Regions from separate parts of the Agrobacterium sp. LEGMi-208b genome, predicted to be linked through region 1. Evidence: riboswitches for the same ligand, from Rfam matches in the RefSeq annotation. Region 1 holds a riboswitch; each other region holds the start of a gene.
What was found. A riboswitch is a leader RNA that binds a small molecule or an ion and turns the genes downstream of it on or off. The one in region 1 is predicted to bind cobalamin.
Positions count from the first base shown of each region.

Region 1 (4,230 bases):
CATGAGCATGGCGAAGGCCACGACCACGAGGGTCACGATCATGCGCATGCACACAGCCATGGCGACCCGCAGATCTACAAGGGCTATTTCGAAGACAGCCAGATCAAGGATCGTCCGCTTTCCGATTACGCTGGCGACTGGCAGTCGGTCTTCCCGCTTCTGAAGGACGGTTCGCTTGAACCCGTATGGAAGCATAAGGCCGAGAATGGCACTGCAAGCGTCGAACATATCCGCGCCGAATACGAAGCCGGATACAAGACCGACGTAGATCGCATCGCGATCGAGGGCGACGTTGTGTCCTTCTACAAGGACGGCAAGCCGACCAAGGCCAGCTATGCCTATGATGGCAAGGAAACCTTGACATACAAGAAGGGTAACCGCGGCGTCCGCTTCATCTTCAAGAAGACCGATGGTGACAAGTCTGCACCTGATTTCATTCAGTTCAGCGACCACAAGATCGCTCCGGAGAAGACCGACCACTTCCACATCTTCTGGGGCAACGACCGTGCAGCGCTTCTTGAAGAAGTGACCAATTGGCCGACCTACTACCCTGCGTCGCTGTCGGCGAAGCAGATCGTCAGTGAGATGAAGGCCCACTAAGGCACGCTTGCAAATGCGTCCGGCCCAAGGGCCGGGCGCTACGCGACCAACAGGTCGTCGATTTAATGCCAAATCAGTCAGGTGAAATATGAAGGCAGCGCCCAACACTGCACAGGCCATCTCCGAACATTGGAACGGTCGCGCTCATCGCTTTAATGATGCCGCCTCCCATGTACGGCTCCACGAGGGATGGAAGCGTGTTTTCTCGACGGCGCTCGGTAGTGAAGCCAGAGAGGCCATCGACCTTGGTTGCGGTACGGGCGCATGCACTCTGCTTCTTGCCGAGTGTGGACATCAGGTGACCGGCGTGGACGGGTCCGAAGGCATGCTCTCATATGCTCTCACGGATGCAGCCAATCGCGGGCTGAATGTCAGCTTCATTCATTCCTCGATGGATGACGCGGAGCTTCCCGACGACAGCGCGGATATTGTGACCCTGCGAAACGTTCTCTGGACACTGGAGAATCCGGCGGACGCCCTGGCGCTGGCCGAACGCGTCCTGCGACCTGGTGGACGGTTGCTGCTCTCGGATGGTCTGTGGTTCGTTCATAGGGCAAACAACAGCGCGGAAACATTCGGTGCCCATCTGCCTTTCTACAACGGCCTCACGGCGAGCGATAGCAGTCGCGAGATCGACTTTTTCGTCATGACTGCGACAAAGCCGTTCTGACACTGATCGAAAGCTTGCTTCGCGTTATCAAGCCTGTATAGCTTTCAACCGTCGGTTCCCGAAAGGGACGAACAGGGAATTCGAGGTGGAGTGATCCGCCAAACGAAACTGCCCCCGCAACTGTAGACGGCGAGCATCCTTTCATCGGCCACTGAGCACTACGCTCGGGAAGGCGAAAGGAGGCGACGACCCGTCAGTCAGGAGACCTGCCGACATCGATTAACTTATCGCCGGCGGGGTGTCCGGAGGGGAAGCGGATGTTTGCTGCGTATTTGCATGCTGTTCCGAATGATGGTGAAAGCCGTCATGTGGATTTCCGTGCCGTCTTGATGATCCCGACCGTATTCATTTCTACATAGGAGATTGATCATGACGAAACTCAAGGCAGCCTTTGCCTTCTCGACGATCCTGCTTGCTAGTTCGGGTGCATTCGCTGCTTCGACCAGCTATCCGCTTCAGATCAGCAATTGCGGTCAGGAACTGACATTCAAGGCCGCGCCGAAGAGCGTTGCTGCAGTCGGCCAGTCAACCACGGAAATGCTTTATGCTCTCGGCCTCGGCGACAAGGTCGTTGGCACGTCCGTCTGGTTCAATGAAGTGCTTCCGGAATTCAAGGATATCAACGCCAAGATCCCACGTCTGGCAGACAATCATCCGGGATTCGAGGCTTTGGCCGCAAAGAAGCCGGAACTCGTGACCACGCAATTCGAGGTGCATGTCGGTCCACAGGGAGTTGTCGGCACGCGTCAGCAGTTCAACGAGCTCGGCATCAATGTCTATGCGATGCCAGCGGATTGCGTCGGCAAGGACAATCTCGCGGGAGGTGACGGTTCGCGTAAGGTGCCGTTCTCCATCGACACGGTCTATCGTGCCGTCGATGAGCTTTCGACGATCTTCGACGTGCAGGAGCAGGGTGACAAGCTCGAAGAGCAACTTCGCTCCCGCGTGTCGGCTGCGGCCGACAAGGCGAAATCCCTCGGTAACAAGAATGTCTCGGCCGTCTTCTGGTTCTCCAGCGCCGATATCGATCTCGATCCTTTTGTTGCCGGCCAGAAGGGTATTCCGGGCTTCATCCTGAATACGCTCGGTGTGAAGAACGTGGTCGAGAGCGATGAGGAGTACCCGTCGGTTGGATGGGAAACCATAGCCAAGGCAAATCCGGACATTATCATCCTTGCACGCATGGATCGCCGCCGGTACCCGGCCGACGATTATCAAGTGAAACTCGACTACCTGAAGAGTGATCCGGTCACCCGTGAGATGAAGGCGGTCAAGGAAGGCCGCATCGTCATTGTCGATGCGCACGCCGTACATGCAGGTATCCGCATTCCGGATGGTATCGAAGCGGTCGCTGCTGCCCTTGAAGATTATAAGGCAAAGCAGTGATAGATACGGAAATCGGGCAGGGCGTTGGGGTGGCCTATCGGCGGATGGGCTACGTGGCGGGCTCCATCGCCCTGCTCGTCCTCGCAATTGCGCTGGGCGTCTCCGTTGGGGAGACGTCCATGCCAATCCATCTTGTGGCGCAGACGCTGGCCAACAAAATGCTGGGGTCGACCTACACGATCGATCCGATCGACGCGGGCATCATCTGGAACTATCGCCTGACCCGCGCAATCGTTGCCGCATGCTGTGGTGCGTCACTCGGTGTATCCGGTGTCGTACTGCAAGCCATGCTTCGTAACGCGTTGGCGGATCCATACATTCTCGGCATCTCGGCAGGCGCGTCGACTGGTGCTGTGACCGTACTGATCCTTGGCATCGGGGGAGGGGTTCTCTCCCTGTCACTGGGCGCTTTTGTAGGCTCTTTGATCGCTTTCATCATTGTCGTCACGCTGGCAAGGGCGGCGGGCGGCGGCGTGGGTATCCAGGCGACAGGCTTGATCATTCTCGCCGGGATCGCGGGATCTCAGCTCTTTAATGCACTGACTTCTTTTATCATTACACGCTCGGCAAATGCCGAGCAGGTTCGGGGCGTCATGTTCTGGCTCATGGGTAATCTCAGCGGTGTGCGCTGGAATGATGTTCTCCTCGCTGTGCCGATCGCCATCCTCGGTGTCTGTATCTGCATCTGGCACAGGCGCGCACTGGACGCCTTCACCTTCGGAGCGGATTCGGCTTCATCGCTCGGTATTCCCGTCCGCAAAGTCCAGGCGATCGTCATCGGCACAGCCGCGATGATGACGGCCGTTATGGTCAGTATTGTTGGCTCAATCGGATTCGTCGGGATCGTTATTCCGCATGCGGCACGATTTCTGGTTGGCCCGCGGCATGCCCGTCTCCTACCCGTTTCTGCCCTGATGGGCGCTGTTTTTCTCGTGCTTGCCGATATCGGTTCGCGGGTTCTGGTGCCCAATCAGGTTCTGCCGATCGGCGTCATTACCGCACTCGTCGGAGCGCCGGGTTTCGCGCTGATACTCATTCGGGGGAGGCGGGTCCGATGAACATGACCGCGACCAGTCTCGGCTGGAAAGTAGGGGCTACCCCTATTGTGCAGACGGTGTCGCTCGACATTCGTCAGGAGGAGACACTCGGGCTTGTCGGCCCGAATGGCTCAGGCAAATCGACGCTGCTGAAACTTCTGGCGGGAATCCTTGCGCCATCATCGGGGGACGTGCGTATAAAAGGCACGCCCATGACGACGATGAGCAGGCGGCAGATCGGTCAGACAATGGCCTTTGTCGAACAGCAAAGCGACACCTTTGAAAGGCTCACTGTCCGCGACGCTGTCGAACTTGGCCGGACGGCCTGGCTTTCTGCGCTGCAGCCGTGGTCGGCAAAGGACGATCAAATCGTTGCCGGTGCTCTTCAGCAGGTGGACATGGCCGGAATGGAAAAGCGCCTCTGGCACACTTTGTCGGGTGGTGAAAAGCAGCGTGTCCACATCGCGCGCGCCCTGGCGCAACAGCCCGGAATTCTACTTTTGGACGAGCCGACCAATCACCTTGATATCCAGCATC
Region 1 covers NZ_JCALIC010000003.1:255,907-260,136, forward strand. Annotated here, with positions in the region: gene AC5YUO_RS26665 (ZinT/AdcA family metal-binding protein) at 1-600, shown strand, start outside; gene AC5YUO_RS26670 (class I SAM-dependent methyltransferase) at 689-1,270, shown strand; cobalamin riboswitch at 1,309-1,498, shown strand; gene AC5YUO_RS26675 (ABC transporter substrate-binding protein) at 1,640-2,656, shown strand; gene AC5YUO_RS26680 (FecCD family ABC transporter permease) at 2,701-3,714, shown strand; gene AC5YUO_RS26685 (ABC transporter ATP-binding protein) at 3,711-4,230, shown strand, end outside.

Region 2 (4,230 bases), on a different replicon from region 1:
TTGCGGCACATCGAGGCCGACGGCATAACCGGTTCGCCCGGGTGCCGCACCGGGATAATCCGGCATCAGAATGACGATGCGGCGATCTCGAGGAGGGGCATTCCGCAGCCGCAGGAAAGCGGCGATACGATTTGCCACCTGTGCGACGCGGTCAGGCTCTGGCACATTCAGGAGACTGACGCCGCCATCCATTCGCGTCTGTTTGAACGAGATCGCACCGGCGAGAATCCGGCCATCCAGCTCCGGCAGGACGACATGCATGGCAAGATCGGAGGGATTGAGGCCACGGGCATTTTCCGCCCAGCCATCGCGTCGCGTCGTCGCCATCACCACCTGAAACACCGGCACGCCGAGACGGTCGAACAGGGTTGCGCCGGCGTCATCCGTCTGGCTGGCAAAGGCTGTAGCGGTTATGATGGCGTCGGGCTTCAGATCGGGCAGCGCCGTTTCGAGGAACCGAACCGCCTCGCCATCCTTCAGGCCGCTGACAAAAATCGGCAAGGGCGCAAAGCCGCGCTGCGAGAGCGCCTCGAAAAGCGCCTCCACAGGCGCGGCATCCGCCGCCAGAAGCATGGAGCGGTAAAAGAGAATAGGCAGAACCGGCGCATCGGCGGGAAAACCCGCACAGGCTTCCAGCCGATCCACAACGCCCATACCGGGCCGGTAAAAACCGGCTTTCGGTAGCGGTTCGGCTTCGATATCCGGCCATGCCTCGCCCCTTGCAAGAGCGGCAAGACCAAAAGCAAGCCGGTCCATATTTTCCTGCCCGCCCTCGCGGAAGAAGGAGAGGACCGAGCCCAAAATCCGCCTATCGACGGTCGAGGCCGCTTCAAGCTTCTCGTCCCTTTCGCTGCACTCACCCGGCAAAAGCAGAAGCTTGATGCCGTGCTTACGCGCAAGAATGGAAAGCTGATCGACGCCGTACCGCCAGCGTTCCGCACCGCCGAGAATCCGGATAAGGATAACGCTGGCATGTTCCGCCGTCTTTTCGATCCAAAGATCGACCGACATGGGATGCCGAAGCTCGGACAGGTTGGCGGCTGACAGAGAGGGAAGTGCACCCTCTGTTTTCCGCCACGCCTGTTCCAGCCCCGCCAGATCGCTTGCCGAAAAGGACAGCATCACCACATCCGACCGGGGCTGGTTGAGATCAACCGGCTCTATCAGATCGTCCAGAGACGAGGACGTGGTGGCGAGGATGTGCATCGTCAGGCGGCCAGCATCTGTTCGATCTTTTCGCGGTTAAGACCCTTTTCGCCGATGACGACGAGGCGGCTGCGGCGCTCTTCACCCGCCGCCCAGGGCCGGTCGTAATAGTGGTTGACGCGGCTGCCGACAGCCTGCACCTGCAGGCGCATCGGCTTTGCGGAAACCTCGATGAAGCCCTTGATACGCAGGACATTTTCCGCAGCCGCCGTCTCGGCGATACGGGCTGCCAGCGCTTCCGGATCGGTCACGGCCGGCAGGTCGATGACGAAGCTGTCGAAATCATCGTGTTCATGGTCAAGTTCACCATCATGATGGGTGCGGCGGTTTTCGATATCCTCTTCCACCGCAAGGCCGAGACCGATCAGAACGGCGGGGTCGATGGCGCCATTCGAGGCCACAACGATCTTTGCCGCCCTCGGCAGATGTTCGAGAACATGCGCCTTGGCCTTGTCCAGACCGGCATCATCAAGAAGATCGGCCTTGGTCAACACGATAAGATCGGCGCAGGCGACCTGATCCTCGAAAACCTCTTCGACCGGGTCATCGTGATCGAGTGCCTCGTCATTGGCCCGCTGGGCGGCGAGCGCTTCCATGTCATGCGCCACTTGACCTTCGGCAAGGGCGGCGCCGTCCACCACCGCCACGACGGCATCCACCGTCACGCGGCTCTTGATCGCCGGCCACTGGAAGGCCTGCACCAGCGGCTTTGGCAGGGCAAGGCCCGAGGTCTCGATGAGGATATGCTCCACCTTGGGCTGGCGGCTTAGAATCTGTTCGATGGCGGGCTGGAAATCATCCGCCACCGTGCAGCAGATGCAGCCATTGGCCAGTTCGACGATGTTTTCTTCCGGGCAGCTCTCAATGCCGCAGCCTTTGAGAATTTCGCCATCGATACCGATATCGCCGAATTCGTTGACGATGATCGCCAGCCGCTTGCCATCCAGCTTTTCTAGAAGCCCGCGCAGCAGCGTGGTTTTTCCCGCCCCCAGAAAGCCGGTAACAATCGTGCAGGGAACGCGGTCCAGAAGGGTGCTCATGATTTCTCCTCGGTAAAATCGAATGGGGGAATGCGCGCCACCATGCCGCGCTTTAAGGGTTCAGGGCGGCCGCGCCAGGGCATCAGGCCATCGGGGGCGGCAGCCAGCAGCCGCGCGCCGGTCAGCAAATCTTCCGCATCACCGGGGGTCAGCCCGCCGAAAACATAGGACCAGCCGCTGGCACTGCGCAGTACGGCACTAAGCCCGCGCTTGCAATTGGCGAGGCAGTTGACGGAATGAACGGTGATACCCGTTTCCTCCGCCTTTGCGATGACGGCGTTGACAAGATGCGAACCGGGGCGCGGTTCGGCATTGGGATCGGCTTCATCGCGACAGCTCCTGCAAACGAAGACGATCACGCCGGACGCCGTTTCGTCCGGCGTGTTTCCGCCTGCAGATGAAGATGTCGCTGAAATATCCAAACCGTATCGTTTCCCGCGCCTTGCAAAAATATCTCGGGGTGCGGATATCGAAAACGGCATGCGGACAGGCGCAAACCGGATGTTCGATCTAACCGACTGACCGGAGCACCCCGCCCGACAGACGTTTTTCCTGAAACGGCAGGTCTCCTGGCTCGCGGCTTTACACCCTGACACCGCCTTCCCGAACCATCTTAAGGGTCCAGTGGCTTTACGGTGCGGGCTTACCGCTCACAGTTGCGGGGGCAGCCACGGAATGACCCGGTGATCGGGTTGGAACCGTGTTCCCTCTTAGCTTTTCCCGTTGCCGCGAAAAGACCGTCAGTTCGCTACCCTTAGGCTGAACGGGCGGAAGGGTCAATGCCGCGGCCCCGTGGCCGGCGCATTGCCGGGTGCGGCAAATTGGGTATAGTCGCCGCTCCGAACGGCGGGTGGCAGCGGATCCCGCGCCACTGGATGAAAAGGAAAATGCAATGATACGCGACATCAGCGACAGCGAAGCCGAACGCCACCGGCAGAAAATGGTCAACCGCAAGACGGTGCAGGATGCCGAAGTTGCGGCAAAGACCATCGAAAAAGGCCTGCTGATGATCAACACCGGTCCCGGCAAGGGCAAGTCCACGGCCGCTTTCGGCCTTGCCCTGCGCATGCTCGGCACCGGACGGCGGGTCGGCGTCGTGCAATTCATCAAGGGCGCATGGTCAACGGGCGAACAGCAGGCGCTGACTTTGTTCGGCGACAAGGTTGTCTGGCGCACCATGGGCGAGGGTTTCACCTGGGACACGCAGGATCTGAAGCGCGATGTTGCGGCGGCCACAAAGGCCTGGGAAGAAGCCAAGCTCCTGATGGCCGACGAGACTATCGGTCTCCTGATCCTCGACGAGCTGAACATCGCGCTGCGTTACGACTACCTGCCGCTGGAGGAGGTGGTCGAAACGCTTGTCCGCCGCAGGCCCGATCTGCATGTGGTCGTCACCGGCCGCAATGCCAAACAGCCGCTGATCGACGCCGCCGACATGGTGACGGAAATGACCCTCGTGAAGCATCACTTCAAGGCGGGCGTAAAGGCGCAGGCGGGGATAGAATTCTGACATGGCGGCACGGGTGCTGATGTTTCAGGGAACCGGCTCGGATGTCGGCAAGTCGCTGATGGTGGCCGGGCTTGCCCGCGCCTTCGTCAGGCGCGGCCTCTCCGTCATGCCGTTCAAACCGCAGAACATGTCGAATAATGCGGCCGTCACCGCCGATGGCGGGGAGATCGGCCGCGCACAGGCGCTGCAGGCGCGGGCGGCGGGCGTGCCGCTCTCCGTTCACATGAATCCGGTACTGCTGAAGCCGCAAAGCGAGACCGGCGCGCAGGTGGTCGTCCAGGGCAAGATCGCCGGCAATGCCAGGGCAGCTGATTATCAGCACATGAAGGCCGGGCTGATGCCGCGCGTGCTGGAAAGCTTCGACCGCCTGAAACAACAGGCCGATCTGGTTCTGGTGGAAGGGGCGGGCAGCGCATCCGAAATCAACCTGCGTGCCAATGACATCGCCAATATGGGTTTTGCCAGAGCCGCGGA
Region 2 covers NZ_CM183445.1:1,649,817-1,654,046, reverse strand. Annotated here, with positions in the region: gene cobN (cobaltochelatase subunit CobN) at 1-1,206, opposite strand, end outside; gene cobW (cobalamin biosynthesis protein CobW) at 1,209-2,246, opposite strand; gene AC5YUO_RS08160 (DUF1636 family protein) at 2,243-2,668, opposite strand; cobalamin riboswitch at 2,789-3,003, opposite strand; gene cobO (cob(I)yrinic acid a,c-diamide adenosyltransferase) at 3,139-3,756, shown strand; gene AC5YUO_RS08150 (cobyric acid synthase) at 3,758-4,230, shown strand, end outside.
Region 2: another riboswitch for cobalamin. It lies ahead of AC5YUO_RS08160 (DUF1636 family protein); the one in region 1 lies ahead of AC5YUO_RS26675 (ABC transporter substrate-binding protein).

Region 3 (4,230 bases), on a different replicon from region 1:
TCGCGCCGCGGCCGGTCACCGGCATGCGCTACATGCAGTCCATCGCCTGATTAAAACCAACGGAGACGGCCATGACACGGATCGCCATTGCGCTGGCGCAGGATTTTGCAGACTGGGAGCCGGCGCTGCTTGCTGCGGCAGCGCGCAGCTATCTCGGTGTCGAGATCGTGCACGCCACGCCTGATGGCAGGCCGGTGACCTCGATGGGCGGACTGAAGGTGACGCCGGACACATCCTATGACGCGCTCGATCCCGTTGACATCGATGCGCTCGTCATTCCCGGCGGTCTCAGCTGGGAAAAGGGAACGGCTGCCGATCTTAGCGGGCTGGTCAAGCGGTTTCGCGACAGGGACCGGCTGGTCGCCGGCATCTGCGCGGCGGCAAGCGCGCTCGGCGGCACGGGGGTGCTGAACGATGTCGCCCATACCGGCAATGCGCTGGCATCGCACAAGGCCTATCCGGCCTATCGCGGTGAAGCGCTTTATCGCGATCAGCCGAAAGCGGTCAGTGATGGCGGCATCATCACGGCGGCCGGCAGCGCGCCGGTCAGTTTCGCGGTGGAAATTCTGAAAAGCCTCGGCCTCTTTGGTCCGGAAGCCGAGGCGGAACTTCAGGTTTTTGCGGCGGAGCATGGGTGAGGCGGACCGGCCTTGGCCGTCTTTAATATGCTCTCTCCGTCATTCCGGCCTTGAGCCGGAATCCAGCCGACGCGCGTCTGCGCGGCGAAAAGAGTCTTTTCAGCCCAAGGACTTGGGCTGACTGGATCCCGGCTCAAGGCCGGGATGACGGAGGTGAGAACAGCGATGACTACCCCCGATCAAGCACCCGGCACACCCGCGCCGCCGAGGCATCGCCCTCACCCGCGATCGCACGGCGAATATCGCGGCTATTCAGATGCAGGCTGCGGCCGGCGGGCAAATTTGAACGGTTTATCTTGCTGAGCGCCGCAGCGACAAAGGCAGCCTCGTGATCATGAAAACAGGCGAGAGCCTCCTCGCGACCCGGTGTTGCCCCAAGGAGCGCCTTGAAGGCAAGGCGGTGCACGGCGCAGAAAGCGCCGTGACCGGGAACGGCAAAACGCAGCGCATCGAGTTCCTCACTCCATTGCGCTGCGTCCTGCATGGTTTCAAGCCAGCTGGAAGCGCTTCAGGAAAAACGCGCTCAACGTGCCGATCAGCGCCCAGAAGACGAAGCTGGTGATGGTGGCGGCGACGATGAACTGACGCTCGAGCGGCAGCGGCGCCAGCGCATGTTCGCCTTCCGGCGGCAGGGGCGCGCCCACCACATGCGGCGCGACGATCAACACCAGCGCCAGCAGAACCGCCCAGGGTTCGCGGCGGAAGGCGATGAGCGCAATGCCGCCCGCGGTCGCGGCAACGGTTGCGAGCCACCAGATCTGCCGTGCCTCAAGCGCGGCGGCCGGGCTTCCCGGGAGTTCCGGCGGCAGGCCGATCATCGGGGCCAGCATGACGGCGGCAAAACCGGCGACGCCCCAGAGAAGGCCTTCACGCCAGCCGGTATTGGTGCCGCGCAGTGAGATGAGACCGGTCAGCACCAGTGCGTAACCGATGGCGGTCAGCACATTGGCGGCGACGGTATAGGCGGTGCGCTCGAAACCATCGGCCGGGGCCCAGGCTTCATCATTATGCTCATGGGCGGGAACCGCGGCACCGGGCGCCGGCGCATCATGGCTATGGGGCGCTTCGCCGGCGCTCTCATAGGTTTCCGCCTGCAGGATGAGCGGCGTGGTGCCGAAAGACTGCATGGCAGACACGGCCAAACCGCCGAGAATACCGACGAGAACGGCGGTAAAGACGATATTGCGAAAAGATGACATGCCGTTTCCCCTCAATGGCAGGGGAAGGCGTTGGCATGGCGCGTGTCATGCGCGGCATTGTGCACGGCTTCCACATGGGAAAAGCCGACAAAACCGACGACGAACAGGCCAAGCACGATCGCCGTCAGCGATTGCGCGAAGCTGCCCGTTTTTGCGGATACGGCGGCGTTGGCCGTATTCTGGTTGATGGACATGGTGACCCCTCTCCGGCGCGACCCCGCGCCCTTGGACGCGGCCGAACGGCACAAGCCGCAGGACCGCATGCGATACACTTCACCACGGGGATACGAGACTGACACAGGGAGCATTGATCTTGCCACCCTGACATTCCGCTCTTCCGGACACCCCGCCGGCATGGACATTTCCGCGATGGCAGGTCTCCTGGCTTGCGGGTCAAAACCTGAAACACCTTCCCGGCATCAGCCTCGCCCTGGAAACCGCGGTTTCCGGCAAGAGGGCTGCCAGTGGCATTTCGTTTCAGGCTCTCCGCTCACAGTTGCGGGGGCAGCCACGAATGAGGATTGCTCCCTATCGTGTTCCCTTTTCACCTTCCGGAACGTCCGGAAGGAACCATCACAGGATTGTTATCTGCCGGGCGCGAACGGGAGTCAATGGCGCTTACCCACCTCTCGTTCGTCATCCTCGGGCTTGACCCGAGGATCCATGGGCTGGCGTGGTGGTGGATCCTCGGGTCAAGCCCGAGGATGACGGAGGAGAGGTATCAGGCCCTACCGCGGCGGTATCGCCTTCAGATAGGCGGCAATCGCATCGCGGTCTTCGGCCGTCAGATGCGCCATGTTCTGCTGCACCTTGACCATGGAGCCGCCGACGCTGTCGAATTCCGGGGTGAAGCCGGTTTCCAGATAGCTGGCAATATCGGCTTCCGCCCAGCTTCCGATGCTTTGCGAGCCGGGGGTGATGTCCGGAATGCGGCCTTCGCCCTCCGGATTGGGACCGCCGGCCAGCCACTGATCCTTCACAAAGCCACCGAGCGCATCACGGGGCGTGTGGCATTCGCCGCAATGGCCGGGTCCTTCCACCAGATATTGGCCACGCAGCAATTCGGCATTGGCATTGGCAAGCTCGACGCGGGGCCGCGCCGAGGGATCGAAATAAAGGAACTTCCAGCCGCCCAGCGCCATGCGCAGGTTGAAGGGGAACGGCAACTCGTGATCCGGCGCATCGTTCTGGCTGGCCGGCAGGGCTTTCAGATAACCGAAGAGATCGTTGATGTCCTTCTGCGTCATGCGGGCATAGGAGGCATAGGGAAAGGACGGGTAGAGATGTTCGCCGTTCTTGCCCACCCCGCGCGTCATCGCATCGCCAAATTCCGCCAGCGTCCAGCCGCCGATACCATGCTGCGGATCGGAGGAAATATTGGGCACATGAAAGGTCCCGAAGGGGCTTTTCAGCGCCTGCCCGCCCGAAAGCGTCAACAGCCCCTCGCCCTTGGCATCGGGCGCGGCATGACAGCTTGCGCAGCCGCCCGCCCAGAACAGCGTTTCGCCATTGGCGAGATCCGGTTCGCCAAGGCTCACCCAGTGGCTGGGCGCCTGCCGCTCAGGCGCAGTGACCCAGGCGAATATGCCGTAGCCCGCAATGGCCGCGACCACGGCCCCGCCCACGAGTTTCGTCCAGATGGAAGACATACCCCTCTCCCCATTCTCACCTGACCCGGTCAGGCGTCTTTCGCGCCGGGAAAACGCCGCCGGGAAGCGGCGTTTCCAGAATCATTGGATCACTTCTTCAGACGATAGGTCTGGTGGCAGGTGCCGCAATCGGCGCCGAGCGTCTTCATGGCGGTGGCGACGCCGGCCTGATCGGTGGGGAGATTGGCGAGAACCATGTCCGCATCCGTGCCGAGCTTGGCGGCCTTGGCCTTGAAGTCCGCGAAATTTTCCCAGATGGCGGGAGCAGCCGCGCTGCCGGTCTCGGTGCCGGCTGGGAACTGGTCGGGGAAAGCCTTGGCATTGGTGCTGATGGTCGTTACGGCGGCCTTGACGGTATCGGCGTCAAAGGGCTTTTCGCCCTTGGAGATGGCGGCGAGCGCACCCATGGAGCCGCCGATCTGCTTCATCAAGCCTTCACGTTTTTCGACTTCGCCGGCAGCGTAGACCGCTCCGGCGCAAAGACAGCCGAACAGCATGGCCGCCGTGATGGTTTTCAGTTTCATGCGCACTCTCCTTGATTCCGGCTGGGACACCGGGCGCTAGATGGAACGGCGCGAGGATGCCCTTTCCCGATGGCGAAAAGAAGTCACATTGCGGTGAATTCCATCGTGAAAACAGAAGCCTAAGACAAGGCCTCCCACAGCGTCAGCAACGCTGCGGCAATCAGCATGAAACCGGCGGCGCGGCCGATGAAGATCGTGGCGGCGGGCGAGGAAACCAGCC
Region 3 covers NZ_CM183445.1:677,366-681,595, forward strand. Annotated here, with positions in the region: gene AC5YUO_RS03395 (GNAT family N-acetyltransferase) at 1-50, shown strand, start outside; gene AC5YUO_RS03400 (type 1 glutamine amidotransferase family protein) at 72-638, shown strand; gene AC5YUO_RS03405 (hypothetical protein) at 808-1,122, opposite strand; gene AC5YUO_RS03410 (CbtA family protein) at 1,127-1,837, opposite strand; gene AC5YUO_RS03415 (CbtB domain-containing protein) at 1,849-2,031, opposite strand; cobalamin riboswitch at 2,192-2,427, opposite strand; gene AC5YUO_RS03420 (c-type cytochrome) at 2,566-3,486, opposite strand; gene AC5YUO_RS03425 (c-type cytochrome) at 3,576-4,010, opposite strand; gene AC5YUO_RS03430 (LysE family translocator) at 4,130-4,230, opposite strand, start outside.
Region 3: another riboswitch for cobalamin. It lies ahead of AC5YUO_RS03415 (CbtB domain-containing protein); the one in region 1 lies ahead of AC5YUO_RS26675 (ABC transporter substrate-binding protein).

Region 4 (4,230 bases), on a different replicon from region 1:
CCTTTCACCGTGCCGATCTGGAGGGAAGAATAGGGCGGCTCGAACGTCGCTTCGAAAGGCCCCTGCGTGAGAGCCTGTGCGGTCTCGACCGCCTTTGCCATGATGCCGGTCATCAGATGGATGGCGTTCACGCCCTGATCCGGCCGCGAGGAATGGCCGGAGCGGCCGCGAATGGCGATGCGTGCGGCGGCCTTGCCCTTGTGGGCGCGCACGGCGCGCAGATTGCTCGGTTCGCCGATAATCGCGCCCGCCGGTTTTGCGCATAGTTCCGGCAATCGGGCGATGAGATGCGGAACGCCGCGGCAGCCCGCCTCCTCGTCATAGGAAAAGGCGATATGAACGGGCCGCTTCAGCGCCATGCGTGAAAATGCCGGTGCCGCGGCGAGAACCGTGGCCAGAAACCCTTTCATGTCGGTGGTTCCGCGTCCGTAAAGACGCTCGCCTTCGGTTCTCAGCGTGAAGGGAACGGAGGACCATTCCGGCTCACCGGCAGGCACCACATCCATATGGCCGGACAGGATGTATCCGCTGGCATCGGTCGGGCCGAAGCTGGCGAAGAGATTGGCGCGGTCGCCCTCCGGGCCGGCAAGCAGCGATACTTTCGCGCCGTGGCTTTCCAGATAATCGGCGATCCATCCGGCAATGTCGCCATTGGCGGTTCCGACGACCGAGGGGAAGCCGACAAGACGCTCCAGAATGTCGATTGCGTTCATGGCTGTCTCCGTCGCTTCAACGCCGAAAAGCTTAGAGCGGCCTGCGGCGTTTATCTGCTGAAATAGGCGTGATTTCAGTAGATTGTTGTGTCCTTTCAGCACTTTCAAAAAATTCCTGCTGACGAGGCTGGTTATCTTCGGATGTCGTGAGCTGGGATGCCGGGATCAAGGTTCCGCGCCGGAGGGAATGAGAGCCGTTTGTCATGGAGCTGCTCAAAGTCGATAGTTTCGAGTTGCGGACCGTGGATATCGCCGATGTGGAGGCCGATCATCTGCATGCTTTGTCCATGGCTGTCGGATGGCGATATCACGCGAACGAATGGTGTTTCCTGCGTCAATGTGGCGTCGGCCTTGCCGCGCTGGACGAGATAGACCGCGTTGTCGCAACGGCAATGCTGTTTCCTTATGATGAGGGTTTCGCGACGGTCGGCATGGTCATCGTTTCCCCGCGTTTGCAAGGGCAGGGCGTCGCACCATGGCTGGTCGGCCAACTCATTGCGGGTTACCCTGACGCCGCCCTGCGTTTGAACGCCACGGAAGCGTCACGGCGGCTTTTTGCCCGGCTGGGTTTTGCCGGGGATACGGAAAAAATACATCTCCTGCGCGGCAAGGCGCGTTGTATTGCCGAGGCGTCGGCGCTTGGAAGAAAACAGAGAATCGAGCCGCTGTCCGAGGATCATTTATCCGTCGTGGCGGATCTGGATCGGGCGGCTTTCGGTGTTTCGCGCCGGGGCGTCCTGCAGCGCCTTCTCCGGGAAAATACGGGTTACGGCCTGTTCGAGGCCGATCGTCTTGCCGCCTTTGCATTGCGGCGTGCAGCGGGGCGGGGCCATATCGTCGGCCCGGTCGTTGCCGGTGAGGAGGCGGATGCCATTGCGCTGGTGAAACGGCATTTTTCCGATCTCGACGATCAGCTTGTCCGTCTCGATGCCGTGCGGGACAGCGGTCTTCTGACCGATTTCCTGACGCAATCCGGGCTGGTGGTCATCGAAACGCTCACCATCATGTCGAAAGGTGTACCGCAACCGGCAGGCGCCGGTTCCGCAAGGACTTTCGCCCTTGCAGGCCCGTCTTTGTGCTGAAGTGCGGCACTATCGCAATTGACGCCCCGCCTCTTGCCCCTTATGTGAGAAAGCGACGGTTCCTGCAGCCGAAAGGCGAAGGGATTAATAGGGAACATGGTGCGGGCGATTTTTTCACCCAATGCCGTGGCTGCCCCCGCAACTGTAAGCGGATTGTCGTTCATCCCCGTGACGCTTGAAGGCGTCATGCCACTGTATTCTCAGGAATGCGGGAAGGCAGATGAGTGACGCAAATCCGTGAGCCAGGAGACCTGCCGTCAAAATATAAACCATCGTTACGGGCGGGGAAGCCCGGAGGAGGAGATTGTAATGTTATTTCATAACATTTCGTTTGCGTCCCAAGACCGTTCTCCGTACAAGACGTCCCGCTGTTGCTGCGCGTTCTGACGCCTGCTGCTCTGGAATAAGTTTTACTGTCGACTGGAGAACACATGTTTCATTCTAGACGCCTGCCGGTCCATGCCGGCTTTCTGGCCGCTGCGCTTGCGGTCTTGCCTGTCACCGCTGCAAATGCTGCCGAAACCACCTATCCCCTGACGATCAACAGCTGCGGTCAGGAGATCACCTTCAAGCAGGCTCCCGCCCGCACCGTGTCCGTCGGCCAGAGCACGACCGAGGTGCTTTATTTGCTCGGCCTCGCCGACAAGGTTGTCGGCACCGCGCTGTGGATTGGCCCGGTTCTGAAGGGTTATGAGGAGGCCAACGCCAAGGTCGAGCGGCTGGCCGATAATGACCCCAGCTTCGAGGCGGTCGTCGGCAAGAAGCCGGACCTCGTGACGACGCAGTTCCAGTGGCAGATCGGCCCGGAAGGCGTTGTCGGAACGCCGGCGCAATTCGCCGAACTTGGTATTCCCGTTTATACTTCGCCCGCCGATTGCCTGGGCAAGGACAATTCCGGCGGCGGCGACGGCGTGCGCAACACCGTCTTCACCATGGACCTGATCTACCAGGAAATTCGCGATCTCGCCAAAATCTTTAACGTGCAGGATCGCGGTGAGGAGGTCGTTGCCGATCTGAAGAAGCGTGAGGAAGCCGCCCGCGCCAAGATCGCCTCCGCCAATGGCAAGCTTTCCGCCGTCTTCTGGTTCTCCAGCGCCGAGCTGGATATCGATCCCTATGTGGCCGGCCGCAATGGCGCCCCCGGCTACATCATGTCCGCGCTGGGTCTGAAGAACGTCATCGAAAGCGATGAAGAATGGCCGACCGTCGGCTGGGAAACCATCGCCAAGGCAAATCCCTCCATCATCGTTGCCGGCAAGATGGATCGCCGCCGGTTCCCCGCCGACGATGTCGCCGTCAAGCTGAAGTTCCTCGCCACCGATCCCGTGGCCAGCATCATGCCCGCCGTCAAGGAAGGTCATGTGTTCGAGATGGATGCGCAGGCGATGAACCCGACCATCCGCACCATCGAAGGCATCGAAACGCTGGCCGAGGCGATTTCGGCTGCCGGCCTCGCCAAGTGAACGGACTTTCCATTCATCTCGGCAGGGCGGGGCTGGCTCTTGCCGCGCTCGCCCTGTTGCTCGTCGCGCTGATGGCCGGAGCGGCCATCGGCGAGACCGCCATTCCGTTTGATGTCGTGGCGAAAACCATTGCCAACCGCGTCTTCCATGCGGGTTATCCGCTGGAGCCGCTGGATGAGGGCATTGTCTGGAGTTACCGCCTCAGCCGCGCGGTTGTTGCCGCCTGTTGCGGCGCTTCTTTGGCGCTCGCCGGAGCGGTGCTGCAATCGCTTCTGCGCAACCCGCTTGCCGATCCCTATATTCTCGGCATTTCCGCCGGCGCTTCCACCGGTGCCGTCGCCGTGGCGCTTTTGGGCTTCGGTGCGGGGTTTCTAACGATGCCGGCCGGGGCGCTCATCGGCGCTTTCGTTGCGTTTTCGCTGGTCAGCCTTCTGGCGGTGCGGGCGGGGCACGGCAACAGCGCCATCATTCTGGCGGGGGTGGCCGGGTCGCAGCTGTTCAACGCCATGACTTCTTTCATCGTCACCAAATCCGCCAATGCGGAACAGGCGCGCGGCATCATGTTCTGGTTGCTGGGCAACCTCTCGGGCGTGCGCTGGCCGGATGTCTGGCTGGCGCTGCCGGTCAGCCTTGCGGGACTTGCTGTGTGTCTCTGGTATGCCCGGGCGCTCGATGCCTTCGCCTTCGGCGGCCAGGCCGCCGTTTCGCTCGGCATTCCGGTGCGCTGGGTCTACGCCGTGCTCATCTCCGTTTCGGCGGTCATGACGGCTGCGATGGTGTCGCTGGTTGGCTCCATCGGCTTCGTGGGGCTCGTCATTCCGCATGCGGCACGCATCTTCGTCGGCGTTCGCCATGGTATATTGCTGCCGGTAACGGCGCTGACCGGCGCGGTTTTCATGATCGTCGCGGATATTCTCTCGCGCATCGTCATTCCGGGGCAGGTGCTGCCCATCGGCGTTATCACCGCGCTTG
Region 4 covers NZ_CM183446.1:453,477-457,706, reverse strand. Annotated here, with positions in the region: gene argE (acetylornithine deacetylase) at 1-713, opposite strand, end outside; gene AC5YUO_RS16810 (GNAT family N-acetyltransferase) at 917-1,795, shown strand; cobalamin riboswitch at 1,835-2,068, shown strand; gene AC5YUO_RS16805 (ABC transporter substrate-binding protein) at 2,227-3,258, shown strand; gene AC5YUO_RS16800 (FecCD family ABC transporter permease) at 3,255-4,230, shown strand, end outside.
Region 4: another riboswitch for cobalamin. It lies ahead of AC5YUO_RS16805 (ABC transporter substrate-binding protein); the one in region 1 lies ahead of AC5YUO_RS26675 (ABC transporter substrate-binding protein).